3 linked regions of the Anaerocolumna sp. AGMB13020 genome follow. The protein of the gene in region 1 interacts with the protein of each later gene in a pairwise test. Links are inferred from orthologs where the notes say so. Each region holds a gene or a part of one and is shown in the gene's direction. Other genes may lie near its edges. The genes, in order: R2R35_RS22120, sfsA and R2R35_RS00790.

What was found.
Region 2: the proteins of R2R35_RS22120 (region 1) and sfsA interact in binary tests that used the Escherichia coli proteins (3 or more experiments, as listed by UniProt). The link is inferred for Anaerocolumna sp. AGMB13020 from one-to-one orthologs.
Region 3: the proteins of R2R35_RS22120 (region 1) and R2R35_RS00790 interact in binary tests that used the Escherichia coli proteins (3 or more experiments, as listed by UniProt). The link is inferred for Anaerocolumna sp. AGMB13020 from one-to-one orthologs.

Annotation. Positions count from the first base shown.
Region 1 is NZ_CP136910.1:5,264,620-5,271,922, forward strand. What follows is about bases 4,118-6,908. They hold R2R35_RS22120 (glutamate-5-semialdehyde dehydrogenase), read left to right. Parts: upstream 4,118-4,786; coding sequence 4,787-6,031; downstream 6,032-6,908. Other genes in these bases: R2R35_RS22115 (5-formyltetrahydrofolate cyclo-ligase), read left to right, coding at 4,118-4,534; R2R35_RS22125 (hypothetical protein), read left to right, coding at 6,202-6,714. In the rest of the region: R2R35_RS22095 (NAD(P)/FAD-dependent oxidoreductase), read left to right, coding at 1-953; R2R35_RS22100 (NAD(P)/FAD-dependent oxidoreductase), read left to right, coding at 1,016-2,668; proB (glutamate 5-kinase), read left to right, coding at 2,858-3,709; R2R35_RS22110 (DUF896 domain-containing protein), read left to right, coding at 3,768-3,977; more of R2R35_RS22115, read left to right, coding at 3,977-4,117. UniProt on the Escherichia coli protein: Catalyzes the NADPH-dependent reduction of L-glutamate 5-phosphate into L-glutamate 5-semialdehyde and phosphate. The product spontaneously undergoes cyclization to form 1-pyrroline-5-carboxylate.
Region 2 is NZ_CP136910.1:3,711,230-3,718,494, forward strand. What follows is about bases 2,943-5,695. They hold sfsA (DNA/RNA nuclease SfsA), read left to right. Parts: upstream 2,943-3,847; coding sequence 3,848-4,543; downstream 4,544-5,695. Other genes in these bases: R2R35_RS15400 (hypothetical protein), read left to right, coding at 2,943-3,068; R2R35_RS15405 (hypothetical protein), read right to left, coding at 3,139-3,408; R2R35_RS15415 (bacteriohemerythrin), read left to right, coding at 4,643-5,035; R2R35_RS15420 (glycosyltransferase family 4 protein), read left to right, coding at 5,352-5,695. Also shown: R2R35_RS15385 (ABC transporter ATP-binding protein), read left to right, coding at 1-619; R2R35_RS15390 (Cof-type HAD-IIB family hydrolase), read left to right, coding at 666-1,451; R2R35_RS15395 (sigma-70 family RNA polymerase sigma factor), read left to right, coding at 1,588-2,103; more of R2R35_RS15400, read left to right, coding at 2,106-2,942; more of R2R35_RS15420, read left to right, coding at 5,696-6,575. UniProt on the Escherichia coli protein: Binds to DNA non-specifically. Could be a regulatory factor involved in maltose metabolism.
Region 3 is NZ_CP136910.1:164,374-171,879, forward strand. What follows is about bases 3,508-6,501. They hold R2R35_RS00790 (ABC transporter ATP-binding protein), read left to right. Parts: upstream 3,508-4,470; coding sequence 4,471-5,532; downstream 5,533-6,501. Other genes in these bases: cysT (sulfate ABC transporter permease subunit CysT), read left to right, coding at 3,508-3,626; cysW (sulfate ABC transporter permease subunit CysW), read left to right, coding at 3,642-4,469; R2R35_RS00795 (adenylyl-sulfate reductase subunit alpha), read left to right, coding at 5,607-6,501. Also shown: R2R35_RS00765 (pyridoxamine 5'-phosphate oxidase family protein), read right to left, coding at 1-141; R2R35_RS00770 (helix-turn-helix transcriptional regulator), read left to right, coding at 264-1,220; R2R35_RS00775 (sulfate ABC transporter substrate-binding protein), read left to right, coding at 1,724-2,767; more of cysT, read left to right, coding at 2,796-3,507; more of R2R35_RS00795, read left to right, coding at 6,502-7,412; R2R35_RS00800 (indolepyruvate ferredoxin oxidoreductase subunit alpha), read left to right, coding at 7,393-7,506. UniProt on the Escherichia coli protein: Part of the ABC transporter complex CysAWTP involved in sulfate/thiosulfate import. Responsible for energy coupling to the transport system.

The DNA of each region.
Region 1 (7,303 bases):
TTAAGGAGATTGGTATCTATCCCTTGGACAGAAATGGATATCTATACCCTAACTCAGGACAGGCCTCTTCTGTATTAGAGGTGTTATTGCTGGAGGCGGCGAGAACCGGTGTTACGATTGAATGTAATGCCCATGTACAGAAAATTGATAAGGGTCTCTCTGTCTATTTGGAGGATAGAAAATACCAGGCAGACGGAATTATCCTGGCAGCAGGGGGGAAGGCAGCACCTGCCCATGGCTCGGACGGAAGCGGACTTTCTATCGCCCGTGAATTAGGACATAACATTCTCACGCCTTTACCGGCACTTGTACAGTTAAAATCAGGGGCGAAATACTTTAAGATCCTCTCAGGTGTCAGAACAGAAGCAGAGGTCAGCCTGTATATTGAAAACCAGCGGAAGACATCTGAAAAAGGTGAGGTTTTACTTGCTGAGTATGGATTGTCTGGAATTCCGGTAATGCAGATAAGCCGTTATGCAGCAGAAGCACTTAACAGAGGAAGCAAAGTAACAGTTGTGCTTGATTTTCTTCCGTTTCTCACAAAAGAAGAATTAAAAGAAATGCTGTATTACAGGTTAAAGCGTAATGTGAAAGAAACCCTGGAGGAAGCTTTTCTGGGACTGCTAAATAAAAAACTCGCTTATGCTGCAATAAAGGAGAGTAAATTGGACCCTTATTATAGGATAGAGGATATAAAGGATTCTCAACTGACGATCCTTGTGAATCAGTTAAAAGAATGGAAAGTAACTATAACAGACACGCATTCCTTTGAACATGCCCAGGTAATGGCAGGGGGAATTGACACAAAGGAAATTAACCCCGTAACGATGGAGTCAAAACTTATAAAAGGACTTTACTTTGCAGGAGAGATAATAGATGTTGATGGTACCTGCGGTGGGTATAATCTGCAATGGGCATGGTCCAGCGGCCATGCGGCGGGTACACATATATAAGCTGGCGAAAAGGAAAAAAATAAAAAGCAGAAGTTTCGCCTACACAGAAAAAGAGGTAAGAGATGTTACAAATATCCCAGTTAAAATTAAGAGTTGGTCATAGTACAGGGGATTTATATAAGCTTGCGGCAAAAACCTTAAAAATAACAGAGCAGGAAATACAACAGCTTGTTATAACAAAGAAATCCATTGATGCCAGAAAAGAAGATATATTTTATGTCTATCAGGTAGAGGTACAGATAGCCGCTGAAGAGAAAAAACTTGCAAAACTAAAAGCGCCAAACGTAACCATCGCAAAAGCGGCTGGTTACGATTTTAAACCCTCCGGTATAAATAAGCTTTCTCAACGTCCTGTTATAGCTGGCTTTGGCCCTGCCGGATTATTCTGCGGGCTAATGCTTGCAAGAAACGGATACAATCCCATTATACTGGAACGTGGAGAAGAGGTTGACAGCCGTGTTAAATCGGTAGAAGAATTCTGGAAAAGCGGGAAGCTTAACAGAGAGTCCAATGTTCAATTTGGAGAAGGCGGTGCAGGAACCTTTTCTGATGGGAAGCTTAACACCCTTGTCAAAGACAAATGGGGAAGAAATCAGGAAGTTCTAAAGATCCTTGCAGAGCATGGAGCACCGGAGGAAATCCTATACCTTAATAAACCCCATATTGGCACGGATAAATTAAGAAACGTGGTGAAAGCCATCAGGGAGGAAATAAAAAGCCTTGGCGGTGAGGTGAGGTTCAATACCTGCCTTACGGATGTTAAGACTGAAAAAGGAACAATAACCGGAGTCGAACTAAACCATGAGGAGTTTCTTTCCTGTGATTGTCTGGTACTGGCATTGGGACACAGTGCAAGAGATACCTTTAAACTCCTTTGGGAGAAGAGAATGAAACTGACTTCGAAATCCTTCGCCATTGGACTTCGTATGGAACACCCGCAGATTCTGATCAGCCGGAACCAGTATGGCAACAGGTATACAGAGCTTCCTCCGGCAGACTATAAACTGACCCACAATGCTGTGAATGGCAGAGGGATTTATTCTTTTTGCATGTGCCCGGGCGGGTTTGTCGTAAACGCTTCCTCAGAAGAAGGTCGCCTTGCAGTAAATGGTATGAGTAATCATGCCAGAGATGAAAGGAATGCGAACAGTGCCTTAATCGTAACGGTTACTCCACCAGATTTTAAGGAACTGGTTCTGAAAGACGAGCAGGGCTTCAAAGAGACGTACGATGGTGTAGGTGCGGAGGAGAATCCTATGATAGGTGTTGAATTTCAAAGGATTTGGGAAGCAAAAGCTTATGAAGCCGGAAGAGGACGAATACCGGTGCAGCTCTATGGTGATTTCAAATGCAACAGGACAAGCAGCGGCTTTGGCAGCATAACACCGAATACCAAAGGGGAGTATAATCTGGCAAACCTAAGGGATTGTCTGCCGGAATATGTATCAACTGCACTGATGGACGGAATCCAGGCTTTTGAGAGAAGAATAGAAGGGTTTTCCAACGAAGAAGCTGTTTTAACCGGTGTGGAGACAAGAACCTCTTCCCCCCTTCGAATGGAACGGGATGAATTTTTTGAAGCCAGTATTAAAGGTATATATCCCTGTGGTGAAGGTGCTGGTTACGCCGGAGGAATCACCTCTGCGGCAATTGACGGAATCAAAGTATTTGAAGCGATTGCCTCCAAATATAAGGCAAATGAAGCATATAATTAGAATGATGTGGAATTATATGTATTCTGAGAGGGCAGCGTGGTAAAGGAATACAGTAATTTTTAACAAAATATACAAAGCGGATATTTACACCACATGGAAATTAATGTACAATAATAATAATTGTTATGAATATTAAGAGGGGCTGTCATCAGAGAGAGGATTTAAGCCTCGGGGAAGGATGAATCACAAGTGTCTTTAAGAGAACTGTTAAAGGATAAGAAAAGAATTGTTATTAAGATAGGATCATCTTCATTGACCCATGAAGAAACAGGACGTATCAATCTCTCTAAAATGGAGAAATTAGTACGTATACTGACAGATATCAGAAATCAGGGAAAAGATGTGATATTAGTATCCTCCGGAGCTATTGCTGTAGGAAAGGAAACGTTAGGCCTGCAAAAGAGACCAACTGAGAAAGTAGAGAAGCAGGCCTGTGCTGCAGTGGGACAGGCAAGACTGATGATGGTATATCAGAAGTTGTTTGCTGAATACAACCAGATTCCGGCACAAATATTAATGACCAAATATACAATGATTAATGATATCAGCAGAGCAAATGCTTTTAATACCTTTGAGGAATTGTTCCGAAAAGGTGTTATTCCAATTGTTAATGAAAATGATACTGTTTCTACCGATGAGCTTGAATTTGGTGATAATGATACTCTTTCCGCAATCGTTAGTGCGCTGATACAAGCTGACCTCTTAATACTGTTGTCTGATATAGACGGACTCTATACGGATGATCCGAAGAAAAATCCCCAGGCTGAGTTTATAGATTATGTCGAGCATATCGACACGAATCTGGATAATATGGCGAAGGATTCCTCTTCCTTAGTAGGAACAGGCGGAATGGCTACAAAGATCAGTGCTGCGAAGATTGCTACGGCTTCCGGTGCAGACATGGTAATAGCCAATGGTGAGGATGTCAGTGTAATCAGTGCTATTGTAAGCGGGGAGAATAAAGGTACCTTCTTTAAGGCTCATAAAGATGAAAAGTTCATATTATTGGACTATATCAGCACAAAACAATACTCAAAATAAAAAATAAGATGTATAAACAGCAATAAGTTTATAAACACAAATTAGAAGAGGAATGCATATGGAAGATTTAAAATTGACAAGAATAAATGAATTATACAAAAAATCTCAGGAAGCAGGACTTACGGCGGAAGAAAAAGAAGAGCAGGTGAAGCTTCGCGGTGAATATATCCAATCTGTGAGAAATAATCTAAGGGGTACGCTTAATCAGATAAGTATCTTAAATCCTGACGGGACGGTAACTGAACTATCAAAAAAGGATAAACATTAATGAAGAAAGAAGAGATAAGGCAGGAAATCAGAGAGCAGAAAGCATCCCTCTCCAAGGAGGTAATTGACCTGCAGAGCAGTATAATCAGAGAACAATTTCTGGCGTTAAGAGAATATAAGGAGTGCAGCCAGTTAATACTCTATGCAGCATTTAACCAGGAGGTCAATACACTGCCTTTGATCAGACAGGCACTCCTTGACGGTAAAAAAGTAGCACTCCCGAGAGTCATGAAGGAAACGATTGAATTTTATTATATCAACTCTATTTCCGATCTGGAAGAAAGCGCTTTTGGAATTCCGGAACCGGAGCCTGTTGATATACTTCAATTAGAAAAGAACTTTAATTTAATATTAGTACCGGGTCTGGCCTTTGACAAACAAGGAAATCGTATCGGGTATGGAAAAAGTTTTTATGACAGGTATTTTATATCCCACGAGGAATCTTTTCTAAAAATTTGCTTTGCCTATGGATTTCAAGTGTATGAGGAGATACCTTTTGAAGCACATGATGTTAAAATAGATATTCTCATAACCAAAGACGGCGTATTAAGAATATAATTCAAATGCTTATTATTCAGAAATTATTTAGTTCTATACATTAATATAGTCAGAAAAACTGGTTGTATCCTCCTATTAGGCAGTTCTGCTTTAACTTCGCTCATTGTGCTGAGCTGCCTGCACATAACTCATACAATCAGCTGTAAATAAGGCACAAGTGGTTTTCAAATATGAGCAGGGATATGTAATCGATTGTTCACAAATACGTTTTTTTGATAATCTATAAGCAAAAAAAGCAGAAAGGGTGATTTCATGGAGTTGGTAGAGATAGGAAAAAAGGCAAAAAAAGCGGCGACCCGTCTAAATACTCTCAGTCAGGAAAAGAAAATAGAGGGTCTGAAAGCAGCAGCCCAGGCATTAAAAAGTCATAGGGATAAAATACTAAATGCTAATATCTCAGACGTAGATAAGGCCAAAGAAAATGGTATGACGGATGCACTCATTGACAGACTGCGGTTAACGGAAGCCAGAATTGAAGCGATGGCGGAGGGGCTTATTGATATTGCAGCCTTAGAGGATCCTGTTGGTGAAGTTTTATCCATGAAAGAAAGACCAAACGGACTCTTGATTGGGCAGAAGAGAGTCCCAATGGGGGTTATCGGTATCATTTATGAATCCAGACCAAATGTTACAGCAGATGCTTTCGCTTTATGCTTTAAAACTAGTAATGCAGTAATATTAAGAGGCGGAAGCGATGCAATTCATTCCAATACTGCTATAGTAGATGTTATTCGAGAAGCACTTGCCCATACAGGTATAACAGAAGATGCCATACAGTTGGTTTGGGATACCAGCAGAGAAACTGCGAAACAGTTAATGTGCATGAATAAGTATGTTGATCTCTTAATACCCAGAGGCGGTACGGGGCTTATCAAAACAGTAGTAGAGAACAGTACCATTCCGGTAATTGAGACAGGAACCGGTAACTGCCATGTATTTGTGGATGAAACAGCCGACTTTGAAATGGCATTAAATATAATACACAATGCCAAAACCCAGCGTCTGGGGGTCTGTAATGCCTGTGAGTCACTGGTTGTGCACAGCAGTATAAAAGATACCTTTCTCCCGGTTTTATATGAAATGCTGCAAAAGAATCAGGTGATTATCAGAGGGGATGAAATCTCCAGAGAGATTTGTCCCAAGATAGAAGCAGCAACGGAAGAAGATTATGCTACCGAATACCTGGACAGAATCATTTCATTAAAAGTCGTGGATTCCATTGAAGAAGCCATAGAACATATTAATCAATATAATACTGGGCATTCAGAAGCAATTATTACAAAGGATTATAACAATTCCATGAAATTTCTGAACGAGATAGATGCAGCAGCAGTTTATGTTAATGCGTCAACCCGTTTTACCGATGGTGCAGAATTTGGGTTTGGAGCAGAAATCGGAATCAGTACTCAAAAACTCCACGCCAGAGGACCTATGGGGCTTCTTGCTTTAACCTCTACGAAATATATTATTTTCGGCAGCGGACAAATAAGGCCCTGAAGAAAGCCGGGTAAAAATAACGAAACGAATTAAGCTGCCTATGAAATTTGATTTATAAGGGCGTGTCAGAATATTTTTCAATAAAAAGACACATTCCAATAAATCCGGTTACATAGGCATTTTAGCAGTCAGTGATCATTCAATTTCATTACATTCGAAGAGGGGCAGATATGAATAAGCTGGAAAGACTGTTACATAAAGCAAAGAAACTGCAGGAGCCTGGAGCAGGAACTGTCCAGGAATATAATGAGACACTGTGGGATTTGGGACGGCAGGTATTAAATCTATATGTTAAAGGAAAGCTAAATATTGAAAAGAACAGTGTCTGTCAAATCCGAGACGAGAATGTATTAAATCTCAGCAGTTTTGTGAAGGAGGCCGGAAAATATCCACCGGCAGGAAAAGACCGTGAAGTTGATGAGTGTAGATTTACAGAAGCTATAGCATACTGCCATCTGGATTTATCAAAGGTGACGGAAGAAGCAGCCGGTAACAGATACCATGTTACTTACAGTTATTATCGTGGTGATAATAATCCCAGAGGAGTACCGGCAGCACTTGCAGATTTAATTTTGAGAGTATTTCGAATATGTAATTATTATGAGATTGATATTGAAACAGTCATTAATGAAAAACATGAACATTATAAGAAGAAATTAGATGAAAATAAGTATTTGCACTAGTAGGGGAGAATATAAGGTTATATATTCAAGGTAATATTTGTAATGCTGATATTATGGCAAGTATATGACTTACATTATAAATTAACAGGATGATATACAGTAGAAAGGCAGCATGTTATAATTTACCTGTATATGAATTAATAGGGGGAAGAAAGTTGGGGAAATACAGAAGATATTTTATTTTAGTTATTGTTATGGTAATATTTTATAGCTGGAGCAGTCTGGAACCACATGTTAGTGCAGCAGCTAACAGAACGAAAATTACAAAGTCCAATATAGCTGATGTAGAGAACAGTATACAGAGGAGTGTTATAAAAGGTTATCTATCTGATTATTCATGTGAGAGGATGAGAGCTTTATGTTAATATCATTATTTCTGATACTTTTCTATACATCAATAGGGTTTGTGTTTTTTCGATTGGCAGTATATTTTGGTAAGAAGATTCGGTTTCATAATATGTTTATTCATCTGAAGAGAGTCCTCTTAAGAATCAGATATAGATTTATGAAATAATGCCTGTAAGTGTTTTCCTGGGTAGCCTGCGCATATGCTGGTTACCCCGTTTTTGAGTTACTTGAGTATTGTATT
Region 2 (7,265 bases), 1.6 Mb from region 1 along the record:
GACAACATTGTGCAGCCTTATTCCGAGATTCTATGAAGCTGCAGACGGCGATATTCTCTTAGACGGAAAGGATATCAGAGATATCAAGCTTCGTTCCCTGCGTAAGAACATTGGAATCGTTCAGCAGGATGTCTACCTGTTTGCAGGAAGCGTAATGGATAATATCCGTTACGGAAGACTGGAAGCAACGGATGAAGAAATTATAGAAGCTGCTAAAAATGCCAATGCCCATGAGTTTATAATGGAGCTGCCAGACGGTTACAATACTTATATCGGGCAGAGAGGTGTTAAACTATCCGGTGGTCAGAAACAGCGTATCAGTATCGCCAGAGTATTCCTTAAGAACCCTCCGGTACTAATCTTTGACGAAGCTACCTCTGCTCTTGATAATGAAAGCGAGAAGATCGTTCAGGAATCTTTGGAGAAGTTGGCAAAGAACAGAACTACCTTTGTTATTGCTCATAGACTTACGACTATACGTAATGCGGAAAATATTATTGTACTTACAGAAGACGGTATTGCTGAGCGCGGAAGTCATCATGAACTGTTAAACAATAATGGAATCTACGCAGGACTTTATAAACTGACACAGAACACAGAACAGGCATATATAAGCTGACATACGAATGTCCATGGCAGATGGGATATTCACGAAAGAGGTTATTATGAACAAAAAGATCATATTTTTTGATATTGATGGAACATTGTACGATCCTGAATTAGGGGTTACCGATCTGACGAAGCAGGCAATTAAGAACCTTTTAGAAAAGGGACATATACCCGTAATATGTACCGGAAGAACGAAAGCCATGGTACCTGACTATCTTACCGAGATGGGGTTCCTTGGAGTACTTGCAGGAGCGGGAACCTATGTGGAATATGACGGCAAGGTAATCCATAATAAAACAATGGGACCGGAAACCGGGGATTCTACCATAGCGCTGCTGAAGGAAAACGGAATCCATTATATCCTGGAAGGACCGGAGAATATTTATGTTGACGGTGAAAATAATGCAGAGGAATACCAAAGAGTAATAGAATTTGCAAAAAAATATGCCGGAGACAGATTACGTACCATACAAGAAGGGGATTATATAATAAACAAGTTCACCTGTGCACCAGGTACTGCAGGCAGTTTTGAGAAAGCAGAGAAAAAGCTAAGAGATGAATATCATTTTACGCTGCATATAGACGGTAATTTTGAAATGACGCCAAAGGGTTATGATAAATCTACCGGAATACGCCTGCTCCTGGAATATCTCAAGGCTGACAGAAAGGATACCTATGCTTTTGGTGACAGCACCAATGATCTGGAAATGCTCCAATACGTAGAGTATGGCATTGCTATGGGAAACAGTTATCCGCAGGTATTAGAAGCAGCCAGATATAAGACTTTGACCATTCAAGAAGATGGAATCTATTACGGTTTAAAGGAATTTGGATTAATATAAAAAAATATGGAACCAAAATATGATTTATTTCGTCTAATCTTTGATAGTATACGGTGACTGTCGGGATTGGACAGGGGGGAGCCATAACCTATAATGGTTCTGTATTTATACAATCGTATATTAGGGGGATACTTAAATGCACCAGGAAAATAGGGAGGTCCATGATATCGAAACCTTGATCAGAGAATATGGTAACGATGTATTACGGACCGCTTATATGTATGTAAAGGACAGTCATCTGGCAGAAGATATTTTTCAGGATGTATTCATCAAGGTAAACCAGAAACTTCATACCTTCCAGGGAGACAGCAATATAAAGACATGGATAATCCGTATAACTATCAATACGTGCAAGGACTATATGAAAAGTGCATGGAACCAGAAGGTCATGCAGTTTACAGAAGTTCACGAGAATACACTGACAGGTAAGGATGAATTCGTGGCAGTGGAACAGGAAGATGAAAACAGGCTGGTCAGAGATGCAGTAATACAGTTGCCTCAGAAATATAAGGATGTACTGCTGTGTGTTTATTTTCAGGATATGTCTGTTGCAGAGACAGCAAAGCTTTTAGGAATAGCGGAGGGGACGGCCAAAAGCCGCCTTTCCCGGGCAAAAGACAAACTAAAGCTTAGCCTTGAAGGGAGGATATAACAATGGATAAGAATAAGACTGGAAAAAATCCTTCACCTGTCAGGGATGACATGGAATTAAAAGCACTGCTGAATGCCTCCTTTGATAAGGATGATTTAACCGTATCCGAGGATCTGATACAAAGAACCCTTCTAAAAATCAAGGAAGCCGAAGCAGAAGATAAAAAGAATGCTGATAATACAGCAGCAGAAATACCGGTTGGAGGCGAAGCTGACACAGAACAGGAACGCAATGGAGATAAAAAGCCTGTTATAAAATTCCCTGTAAGACGTTTTGCAGGTGCGGCAGCGGCAGTACTGCTTTTGGTATCGGCTGTATGGCTTTATCAGAACAGTATTACCGGAACCAAACAGGATAATTCGGTGAATGAAAAGTCAGAGCAGCAGCTGCTTGGTATAGCTGACGCTGGAAAGGCAGAAAATTACACAATGACTGCACCGGAAACCTCAGCAGTACAGGGGATTGAAGAGGATGAAGCGGCAAGCACTGCAAAAGAAGCGCCGTCAGAGGGAGATGCCTCCGTTGATATCACAGCATCATCTGGTAGTGGTGTTGACACAACAGCGGCAGCGGATGCGAAAAGCAGTATGGTAACCCTGGTTGCTCCGGAGGTACTTTCAGAACTTTATCCCATAAATACAGACGAGGTAGTAACCTTTCAAGTAAATAAAGCGAAAGGAAAACAAACCGGAACAGAAGAAAAGTCACTGGAGGAACCGTCTGAGAAAGCTGCTGAACTATATGCTCTGCTGGCAGTTTATACGGTACAGGTATCAGAAACGGAAGAAACAGATCTACTTTACAGCATTGATATCACTACACAAGATAAAAATATCATTACCTACGACTTCTATCCGGAAACAGTAAAAGTAACCGATGGACGCCTGGCAGGGAAGAGTGTCATATATACAGTGAAGGAGCAGGCGGATTTATTAAAGAAGCTTGCGGAATTTAAAACGAATTAATCACAAAGAAAAAAGCAGTTGCTTAAATTAGGTTTTAGGCAGCTGCTTTCTATTTTTATTCTTCTGAAGATTATTTCTCTTCAGCTTCTTCAGAGGTTTCTTCCTCTTTGGCAGCATCCTGCGCATCAGAGGTAATATTTATAGATACATATTCTCTGGTTTCTTTTTTGTCAGAAGCGGGAGTATCTTCTTCCGTATCAAAGTCCTCAAAATCGTCTTCGAAATCATCAAAATCGTCTGCCGTGTCTTTGTTCAATACGTTCTTGTAAAGGTAATAAGCACCGCCGGCCAAGGTAGCAATGGAGATAGTACCGAATAAAAATTTTCCGAATTTCTTCATAATGAACATACTTCCTTTCGTTTAACAGTATATGCATTTTGCGATTGAAATTATACACATTAAAGGATAAATTTTGCATCGTAAGCTTGCATATTTACCGCTTTTATTATCCCGGTTCTCAGCAGGATATCTTTCGTAATACTAATTCTTCTTGGTTCATAATAGCTGATCGATAAGCTGATAAAGTCTTAGTGAGAATGACATACCATCAGCATAGCTTTCAATATTTGGGAAATACAGAAGCTTATGTCAACTATGATTATCTATTATTATAAGACAATAAAGGCTAAAAGGAAAGAAAAATTTACTGGCCGAAATTAGATATTGCTGAGAATTTACAGAAATGCTATAATGAAATGACATAACAGAATAATAAGCCCCAAAAGATACTATGCTAATTGACCGGTTGTTTGACAATGCATAGAAAAGAGGAACAAAAATGTTATACAACAGCGTTATAAAAGGTACCTTCCTATCAAGGCCAAATCGTTTTATTGCCTATGTAGAGGTAGAAGGTACAATACATAAATGTCATGTTAAGAATACAGGACGCTGTAAAGAACTTCTGATACCAGGTGCAACAGTCTACCTGGAGGAATCAGATAATAGTAAGCGCAGTACCAAATATTCATTGATTGCAGTTGAAAAAGGCACCCGTTTAATAAATATGGATTCCCAGGCACCCAATAAAGCAGTGCATGAATGGCTGGCAAATGGGAACCTTATGAAAGACACGGTTAAGATAAAGCCCGAGCAGGTATATGAGAACTCCAGATTTGATTTTTATGTGGAGACTCCTGAAAGAAAAGCATTTATTGAAGTGAAAGGAGTGACACTGGAAGAGGAAGGAACAGTACTTTTCCCTGATGCCCCTACGGAAAGGGGAGTTAAGCATATAAACGAACTGTGTAAGTGCCTGCAGGAAGGATATGAGGCATATATTCTTTTTGTGATACAGATGGAGGGAGTGGAATACTTTACACCAAATGACAGAACACACAAGGAATTTGGAGATGCCTTACGTCAGGCAAGCAGCCAGGGGGTTCAAATTTTAGCAATGGATTGTCAGGTAGAACCTAATAGCCTAAAACTGAAATCTGCCGTACCGGTTAAGCTGGTACAAGGGCGCGCCTGAACACACGGTACCCTTCTGAATGCCCCGCACAAGCAGTTTTAAAAGACTCTGGAAATTTTATAGAAAAACACTATAACTGTGATAAAGGGAGAAATCAAAATGTACGAAATGAAGGATGAATATTATACCGGTATAGAGCTTATTGATACACAGCATAAAGAACTGTTTCGCATAGCTGACGAAGCATATATGCTATTAAAAGACGAATTTGTAGTGGATAAATTCGATGATATTGTAGCAATCATACTAAGACTAAAAGATTATGCAACCAAACATTTTTCAGATGAAGAAGCGTATATGATGAGCATCGGACATAAAAAATTATTTTCTCAAAAAACAGAACATGAGGATTTTCTGGAAAAAATAAATGATGTAAACTTTGCGGACATGGATCATAATCAAACAGAGACACTATTGGATATTTTGGAATTCTTAAATGACTGGCTGGTACATCACATTCTTGAAAAGGATATGCTAATTGGAAAGCTATAAATAAAATTCTAATATAAGCTAAATTTTAAATATAAGTTAAACTTTAATTTTTTCCTTTTGTATTCGAACAAAGGTTTAAATAGGCTGTATTTTCAAAAATGCCGTAGGTTAAATAACCTAATTTAGCTTATATAATACATATGAAAAGGCAGAATGCCTTAATTTAACTGTATTTCGCATGGAGAAGTCAGCATACTAATAGTAGTACTAATATTAGTATTTTAGCTATTCATGCCGAAACCATACAGCCTCCAAATTGAAGCTTTTTTCATGTTTGTGAGCCATTGTAAGAAACTCCAATAAAAGGAGAGATGTCGTGAATATAGGATTATTTACGGAAACCTACTACCCCGAGATAAACGGGGTTGCTAATTCGGTATATATATTAAAGAAAGAACTGGAAGCTCTGGGACACACGGTATATGTGTTTACAACAACGACTCCGGGAGCACCGGAATATGAATACAATGTCTTCCGTGTTCCAAGCTTGCCCTTTATTCTGATTACGGAGAGGCGTATCGGAATGTTCTACTTGCCGAAACTAGCAGGAATCATAAAAAAATTGAATCTGGATATCATCCATACCCATACGGAATTTTCCTTAGGAATATTCGGGAGGATTATGGCAAAAGAGTTAAAGATACCAATGATTCACACCTACCACACAATATACGAAGACTACACCCATTATCTTCCCCATTTCAAAGCACTGGATGCAAGAGCCAAGGCCTTTGTACGAATATTTACAAAAGTATGCTGTAACTCAGTAGCCAGAGTAATCGTACCTACAGAAAAGGTAAAAGAACTGCTGCAAAAATACAGCGTATACAGAGAAATATCCGTCATACCAACAGGTGTAGATCTTAAAAAGTTCAATCCCGCTTTATATAAACAAGAAGATATCGATCAAATCAAGACCGAGTACGGCATTTTAAAAGAAGAAAAAGTCATACTCTATATAGGCAGGGTATCCAGAGAAAAGAATATCATAGAAACCATCAATGCCATGGAGTACTATATGAAAGACGGCAAACCGGTCAAATTCCTGATTGTAGGAAGCGGACCGGAAATGGATGAACTAAAGGACAGGGTAGCAGAACTTGACCTGCAGCAGAAAATAATATTTGCAGGCTCCAAACCTTGGGATACTATCGGTCTCTATTATCAACTAGGAGACGTATTCGTCAGTGCCTCACAAAGTGAGACACAGGGCTTAACCTATATAGAAGCCATGGCCGCAGGAATACCGGCAGTAGCCAGAGAAGACAGATGCCTGGACGGCATCCTCTTTGATGGAATAAACGGCTATAAATTCACCGATCAAAAAGGATTGATAGAAAGCCTGGATAAAGTCCTCTTTACAGACAAAGAAACACCTTACGGAGAAAATGCCAGAGAACTCATGCAGAAATTCTCAACAGAGACCTTTGGAAAAAGCGTTGAAGACGTCTATGAGGACGTTCTTGGAAATGAACGCTATTCTGAACAGACCGGCATCTCTGAAGCAAAAAAAATAAATTATCTGAAAATGCCATTTTAACCACAGCTTCCATACGGATATCATTATAAAATCCATATGGAAGCTGTATTATATTTTCGAAAATTTTTAAAAGCTAAATGAGCGATATGCTGTTATAGGATATTATTAATCCGTATATCCCAAATAATAAATACAAGAAAAGTTTAATTCAACTTCATCTTATTAATGGATTTTATTATTAAAACGCTGTATGTAAACCATCATTCTTCAGTGTTAACCTTAAAATAAACGAAAGAATCTAAAATGTGAAAATTGTGAATAGAAAAAATAAATTAAAGCTATCCTAATTTCTTAGCATAAATAAACACACCCACACAGAAATAAACACATCTATATAGTAATCATAAAAAAAGAAATACTTAATAACTATATCTGCAAAGCATGCCAGTAACGGAGAAAACCCACCTTGCTATTTGGTAGATTAGGTCTCGGAAAGGTTCCTTATGACACTTAAACTTCAGTAGTTGCGCTAAGTATTGAATAAGCCACTGTTTGAGCATATAAGAAACCAGCATAGTTCTGCTGGTTTCTTCGCGAGTTTGGCTTATTCAATACTGTCCTAAGCAATTACTGAAGTTTTAGTGGAATAAGGGTTCTTCTCCGAACCAAAACGTACAAATAGCAAGGCGGGTTTTCGTACCACTGCCACAACCTGCCTTTATACAACTGCTTAACAAGGTGCAAAATACC
Region 3 (7,506 bases), 5.1 Mb from region 1 along the record:
AGAAAAGTAAATGACGCTGGGTCTGACCGGATCAAAACAACTTGATACACAGCGGATATTCGCCTTGTTGTCAATCGCTGTTGCTAATGCAATAGAATATGCTTTTTGAACAATTTCCTGATATTTTTCAGTATACTCCATACTGGTCTACCTCCTTATGATTATTATGCTTTTAGACTAACATGGTAACCTTGACAGCATTATGTCAGTGTTTTAAAATAAATAAAAGTAATCATTTTCTTGTTCATCGAAAGGAATAAAAAATGAAGATTGACAGACTGATATCGATTATTTTGCTGCTACTTGAAAAGAAAAAAGTCAGCGCCAGAGAGTTATCGGAAACATTTGAAGTTTCACTTAGAACAATCTATCGCGATATAGAAACAATTGATATGTCTGGCATACCGATTATTTCAACTACCGGAGTCAACGGTGGTTTTCAGATTATGGAAAAATATAAAATTGACAAGAATGTATTTTCCGTTTCTGACCTCGTAGCCTTATTAAGAGGCTTACAGGGGGTATCAGCCGTCATGAGTAGAGAAGAAATAGTTCATACTACAGCAAAAATACAAAGCCTTATCCCTGCAGAACAAGCCAATGAAATAGAGTTACGTTCCAATCAAGTTTTATTAGATTTACAGCCGTGGAAAGAACATCCCAAAGTGCAAACTTATTTTTCTGAAATCAAAGAGGCTGTGAAAAACCAGCAATTGATTTCTTTTGCGTATTTTAATCGTTCCGGGCATACAAGTAAGCGTAAAGTTGAACCGTATAGAGTTATGATAAAAGCACATAGCTGCTATCTAATGGGGTTTTGCTTAGTACGAAATGAATTTCGTTTATTTAAATTGGTACGTATGTCAGAGCTGCAAATTCTTAACGAGTTATTTTCATTGCGGGAATTGCCCAGGGAATTACCGCATATAATTTCTGAATTTACGGACATGATGGATAAAAAGCAAATCACCGTTAAATTACGTATTCACGAATCTGTGAGGGATAAGGTCATAGATTATTGCGGAAATGAAAATATTACCCCCTTTAATGAAGATCATTTTATAGCCCTGTTACCGTTTATTGATGACGATTCCGGATATAATCTTATTCTAGGCTTTGGCGATAAATGTGAATGTTTAGAACCTGTGGAAGTTAGAAATGAACTTATCCGTAGAATCGATAATCTGGCCAGGCTTTATACCCGCCCGCTTCTACAGTAATTTATGGGGAATGCTAACGGCAAGCAGGCCAAGTATAAGCAGAATTGCTCAAATATTAATGACTGTACCAGAGATGTGCAGGTAAATGCAGAAACTATCAGGAACAATAACTGTCTGGTGCAGTTCTTTCCTGATATCATAACCATGGTTTGAAAAATACATGATACAACGTGCTTTAACAGTAGCCAAATAAAAAATAATGCGGTAAAATAAAAAGAAGCTGTAACCAATTTATTAACAAAAAAGCGGATTCTAAACTATTATTTAGTTGAGAGTCTGTTTTTTTGTCTTCTCAAAGATTTTAAAATACAGGATTTATGCATATTAACAGCTACGCAAACGTTTTACCTTTTTACTGTTGCATAACTATTACTTCTAAAGTATAATCATAAATCATAGTAATCATATATGAATTAATATCATCTGTTTTGATCAGAAGCTATTATCTTTGACTTATCAGCAATAGTCAATAGCAGGCTTTATGAAGGAGGAAAGGAGTATTTATGAAAATCAGAAAACTGTTTACGTTCGGATTAACAATGGCATTAGTAACGGGGGTATTGGCTGGTTGTGGCAACAAGAGTAAAGATGTGGATGTATCAAGTGCAAAATCTGTGGAAATTACGAATGTATCTTACGATCCTACCAGAGAATTTTATGAAGCCTATAACAAAGAATTCGCAAAATACTGGAAAGAGAAGACCGGTCAGGAGGTTACTGTTGTGCCATCCCATGGAGGCTCCGGAAAGCAGGCTCGTTCTGTTATTGAAGGTAATGAAGCAGATGTTGTCACCCTGGCACTGGGTTATGATATTACTGCTATCGAAGAAGCCGGACTTATTGAAGCCGGATGGCAGAGTGAATTTGAAAATAACAGTTCTCCTTATACTTCAACAATCGTATTCCTGGTTCGTAAAGACAATCCAAAACAGATAAATGATTGGGATGACCTGATAAGAGAGGACGTTAAAATAATCACTCCCAATCCTAAGACCTCCGGTGGTGCCAGATGGAATTACCTGGCTGCCTGGGGATATGCTGATAAAACCTATAACCACGATGAAACGCAGATTAAGGAGTACATTAAGAAGCTTTTCCAGAACGTATTGGTGCTGGATTCCGGTGCCAGAGGTGCAACCACTACTTTTGTGGAAAATGGTCAGGGAGATGTACTACTGGCCTGGGAAAATGAAGCTTACCTTTCCATTAAGGAAAACCCGGATGAATATGAAATAATTACACCAAGCATAAGCATCCTTGCAGAACCGCCTGTAGCCCTTGTGGATAAGGTGGTAGATGACAGAGGAACAAGAGAAGTTGCTACAGCTTACCTGGAATATCTCTACTCTGATGCAGGGCAGAAGCTAGCAGGAGAGAACTATTACAGACCTACGAACCCAGAAATATTAAAAGAATTCAAAGATGTTTTCAACCTTGATCTGGAACTGTTAACCATTGACGACCCGTTATTCGGTGGTTGGAAACAGGCGCAGGAAAAACATTTCGACGACGGTGGTATATTTGATCAGATATATACCGGTGAATAAAAAAGAATAAATGGAGGCTTTAAGACCTATGAAACGTCGTAAAAGAAAGCAGGTAATCCCTGGATTTGGAATTTCCATGGGAGTCACTTTAACCTTACTCAGCTTAGTTGTACTGATTCCAATGGCTTCTCTGGTACTTAATGCCTCTACGATGGGAATACATACTTTTTTTGATACGGTTACGGACAAACGAATTGTATCCGGTTATGTGGTGAGTTTTTCCTGTTCCCTTATTGCCGCAATTATCAATGCAGTTTTTGGTGTGATATTAGCCTGGATACTTGTACGGTATGAGTTTCCTTTTAAGAGATTGATAGACGGGCTCATTGAACTTCCCTTTGCCCTGCCTACAGCTGTTGCCGGTATCGCCCTTACCACCCTTTACTCTGACAAAGGAATGATAGGAAAATTTCTGGGAGCATGGGGAATAAAGGTTTCTTACTCAAAACTTGGAATCATTGTTGCTATGGTATTTATAGGAATACCTTTTGTAGTAAGAACCATACAGCCGGTGCTTGAAGATCTGGATCCCCAATATGAAGAAGCAGCGAATGTTCTTGGTGCCAGCAGAGCAAAAATATTCTTTCGTATAGTATTTCCGGAGATCAGACCGGCACTGCTTACCGGTTTCGGTCTTGCTTTTGCAAGGGCTGTAGGAGAGTATGGCAGCGTTGTCTTTATAGCAGGTAATATTCCCTTTAAGACAGAAATCGCTCCTCTCCTGATAATGAGTAAATTGGAACAGTTCAACTATGACGGTGCGAACGCCATAGCTTTAGTGATGCTGGCCTTTTCCTTTATTATCTTATTTGCCATTAACTCAGTGCAGGTATATGCCAATAAATTTACCAGGGAATAGAAAGGAGCCGTCATAATGCAAAAAACGCAGCAGAAGGAATCAAAGTTCATACCGGTTTTTCTGATTACCATAAGTATTCTGTTCTTGTTTATTATGCTAATCATGCCCTTGGTGGTTGTAATTACGGAAGCTTTAAGAAATGGTATTGAAGTATATAAGAAAGCAGTATTTGATACCTATACCTTAAAAGCCCTTCTATTAACCCTGGAAGCTACTTTGGCTGCAGTGGCAGTAAATACAGTATTTGGTCTGTTTGCAGCCTGGACTGTAACAAAATATCAATTCAGGAAGAAGAAACTGCTGACAACTTTAATAGACATTCCCTTTGCCATTTCACCTATCATAGCAGGTCTGATATTTATTCTTACCTTTGGGCGAATCGGATGGACTCATGGCCTGCTGACATTACTGGATATCAAAATTGTCTTTGCAGTTCCTGGCGTTATCCTTGGTACCGTTTTCGTAACCTTTCCCTTTATATCAAGAGAGATCATACCCGTTCTCAATGCACAGGGTTCTGATCAGGAAGAAGCAGCAGCTATTATGGGGGCCGGAGCCTTTCGAATCTTTCGAAGGATTACTTTTCCTCAGATTAAATGGGCATTTCTATATGGAGTCGTATTATGTACCGCCAGAGCAATGGGAGAATTCGGCGCAGTATCTGTCTTATCGGGACATTTAAGGGGCAAGACGATAACCTTACCCCTGCAGGTGGAAATATTCTTCAGTGAGTTTAACTTTACCGCAGCTTTTGCTGTATCCTCAATGCTGGTAATTTTAGCTGTTATCCTATTAATTATCAGAAATATTCTGGAATATAAAATGAAAAAGGCTGGTGTCTGAAATGCATGTAGAAATGAAAAACATAAATAAAACCTTCGGAGATTTTAAAGCCTCCGATCATATCAGCTTCGGTATAGAAAAGGGGAAGCTTATCGGTTTACTAGGCCCCAGCGGAAGCGGAAAGACAACCATTCTTCGTATGCTGGCAGGTCTTGAATATCCGGACTCCGGCGATATCTTTATCAATGGCAGCCGTGTCAATGATCTGCCTGCCAGTAAAAGAGGGATTGGCTTTGTATTTCAAAATTATGCCTTATTTCGTTACATGACGGTATACGACAACATTGCCTTTGGTCTTGAAATCCAGAAGAAAAATAAAAAGGAAAGCAAGGAAAGGGTGGAGGAATTACTGTCACTCATCGGACTTGAGGGATTAGGTAACCGTTATCCACACCAGCTGTCTGGCGGACAGAAGCAAAGAGTTGCATTTGCAAGGGCTCTGGCTCCTAATCCTCAGCTGCTTTTATTAGATGAACCTTTTGCAGCCATTGATGCCAAGGTTAGGCAGGAACTAAGAAGCTGGCTGAAAGAAACTATCAATAAGGTTGGTATAACAAGTATCTTTGTTACCCATGACCAGGATGAAGCCATCGAAGTAGCTGATGAAATCATAATAACGAACAAAGGAAGAATTGAACAAAAAGGTTCTCCTCTGGATATTTATCGTAATCCTGAATCTCTCTTTGTTGCAGAGTTTGTAGGTCAGTCATCACTCTTAGAGGATTACAGCAGACTCATCGGCTTTAAAGGAGCACAGAGTGGTTCAAAAGCCATAATCCGACCGGAATTTATAAAAGTCAGCAGAAAAGAAGAAGCTCTTCTCTATCCGAATTCCGTAGAAGCCGGGATTGTTGAGAAAGTTTCCTTTCGTGGAAGCTATTCAGAAATAAAGATAAGAGTGAAAGATTATCAGCTCACCGCCACCAGATCTTTAGAGGAAGTTCCATTAAGTACAGGGGAAGAGGTGAATGTACTGATTTACCGTTTGTTTACCTTTGGTGAGCAAGGCAATCTGGTTTTGGAAAATAAAGCAATAGAAGATAAGAATCCTATCTATATATAACATTTTTCTATTTCATGTTTTGATTAAATCTTAGCGGGATTGATGGACTTTGATAAATATTCACGGAGGATTTCATGGGAAAAAAATTAAAGCTAAAACAGCTTACTACAGATATATTGATAATTGGCGGAGGAACTGCAGGCTGTTATGCAGCTCTTACCGTCAGGGAACATTCCGATGCCGCCGTTCTTATAGCGGAAAAAGCTAATATTAAACGCAGCGGATGTCTGGCAGCTGGTGTAAATGCAATCAATGCTTATATTGTGAAAGGCAGAACACCGGAAGACTATGTAGAGTATGCTAAAAAAGATGCAGACCATATTGTTAGGGAAGATCTCCTGCTTACCATGTCCCAGGGGCTTAACCGGGTTACTAAGAAGCTGGAGGACCTTGGACTTATCATACTAAAGGATGAGCAGGGGGAATATGTAGCCAGAGGTAATCGTAACATAAAAATAAACGGGGAAAATATCAAACCAATTCTGGCAGATGCCGTTAGCAGCTTGGAAGATGTTAAAATATTAAACCGGGTAAATGTTACGGATTATATTATAAAGGATAACCGGATACTTGGAGCTTTTGCCTTTAGTATAGAGGAGGAAATACTCTATGAAATAAGAGCAGATAAGGTCATTTGTGCAACTGGTGGTGCCGCAGGATTATATCGGCCTAATAATCCCGGATTCTCCAGACATAAGATGTGGTATCCCCCCTTTAATACAGGCGCCGGATATGCCATGGGAATACGTGCCGGAGCAGAGATGACTACCTTTGAAATGAGATTCATTGCCTTAAGATGTAAGGATACCATTGCTCCTACAGGCACCATCGCACAAGGTGTAGGTGCCAGTCAGGTGAATTCTTTCGGTGAGGTCTATGAAACCAAATACGGAATTACGACCTCTGAACGTGTATACGGTACAGTGAAGGAAACGCTTGAAGGCAGAGGTCCCTGTTATCTTAGAACGGAAGGCATCACCGCCTTGCAGGATGAAGAACTCAAAAAAGCTTACCTGAACATGGCCCCCAGTCAAACCTTAAAGTGGATTGAGGCCGGAAAGAACCCCAGTCAGCAAAATGTAGAAATTGAAGGTACCGAACCTTATATTGTCGGCGGGCACACGGCCAGTGGGTATTGGGTGGATACAAAGCGACGCACTACCATAAAAGGCTTATACGCAGCAGGAGATGTGGCCGGTGGATGTCCCCAGAAATATGTAACCGGTGCTTTGGTTGAAGGAGAGATTGCCGCTCTGGCCGCACTTGAAGATAGAAAGCAAGAAGATAAGGAGAAAAAATCTACTGCATACAAAGCAGAAAATCAAACTCCGGCAGCGGAACAGGTTACATGGAATGAGACAACTAAGACCTGCTCTTCACCTAATATCCAGGATATAGATGAAACCTCGGAAGAACTTCGCCTTGCAAGCAAGAAACTTCAGGAATTGGAAGCTATCTTAAATTATAAGAATCCGGTCTTTGCAATAGAGCAATTAGAGGAAGCCATGCAAAAAGTAATGGATACTTATGCAGGCGGCATATCAAATAACTATCAGTTCAATGAGAAACAGCTTACGATTGCAGATGAGAAAATAGACCAGCTGATTAAACTTAGCAGTCATATCCGTGCAGAGGATATGCATGAATTAATGTTTGTCTATGAATTAAAGGAGCGGCTGGTGCTTGCAAAATCCGTTATAGCTCACTTGAATGCAAGAAAAGAAACCAGATGGCACAGTTTTGCAGAGAATCTGGATTATCCTGATAAGAAGGATGAATGGTTGAAATATGTGAACTCCAGAGTAGTTGATGGGGAACTGAAAATAATTTACAGAGATTTAGTAGGACGGGGGGAAATATATGAGCATAGCAATTCGTAAGGAGAGCTGCACCGGCTGCAGAAAATGTATGCAGGTATGTCCCGGAAGTCTGATTAAACTGACAGAGGATAAAAAAGCCTATATCAAATATCCA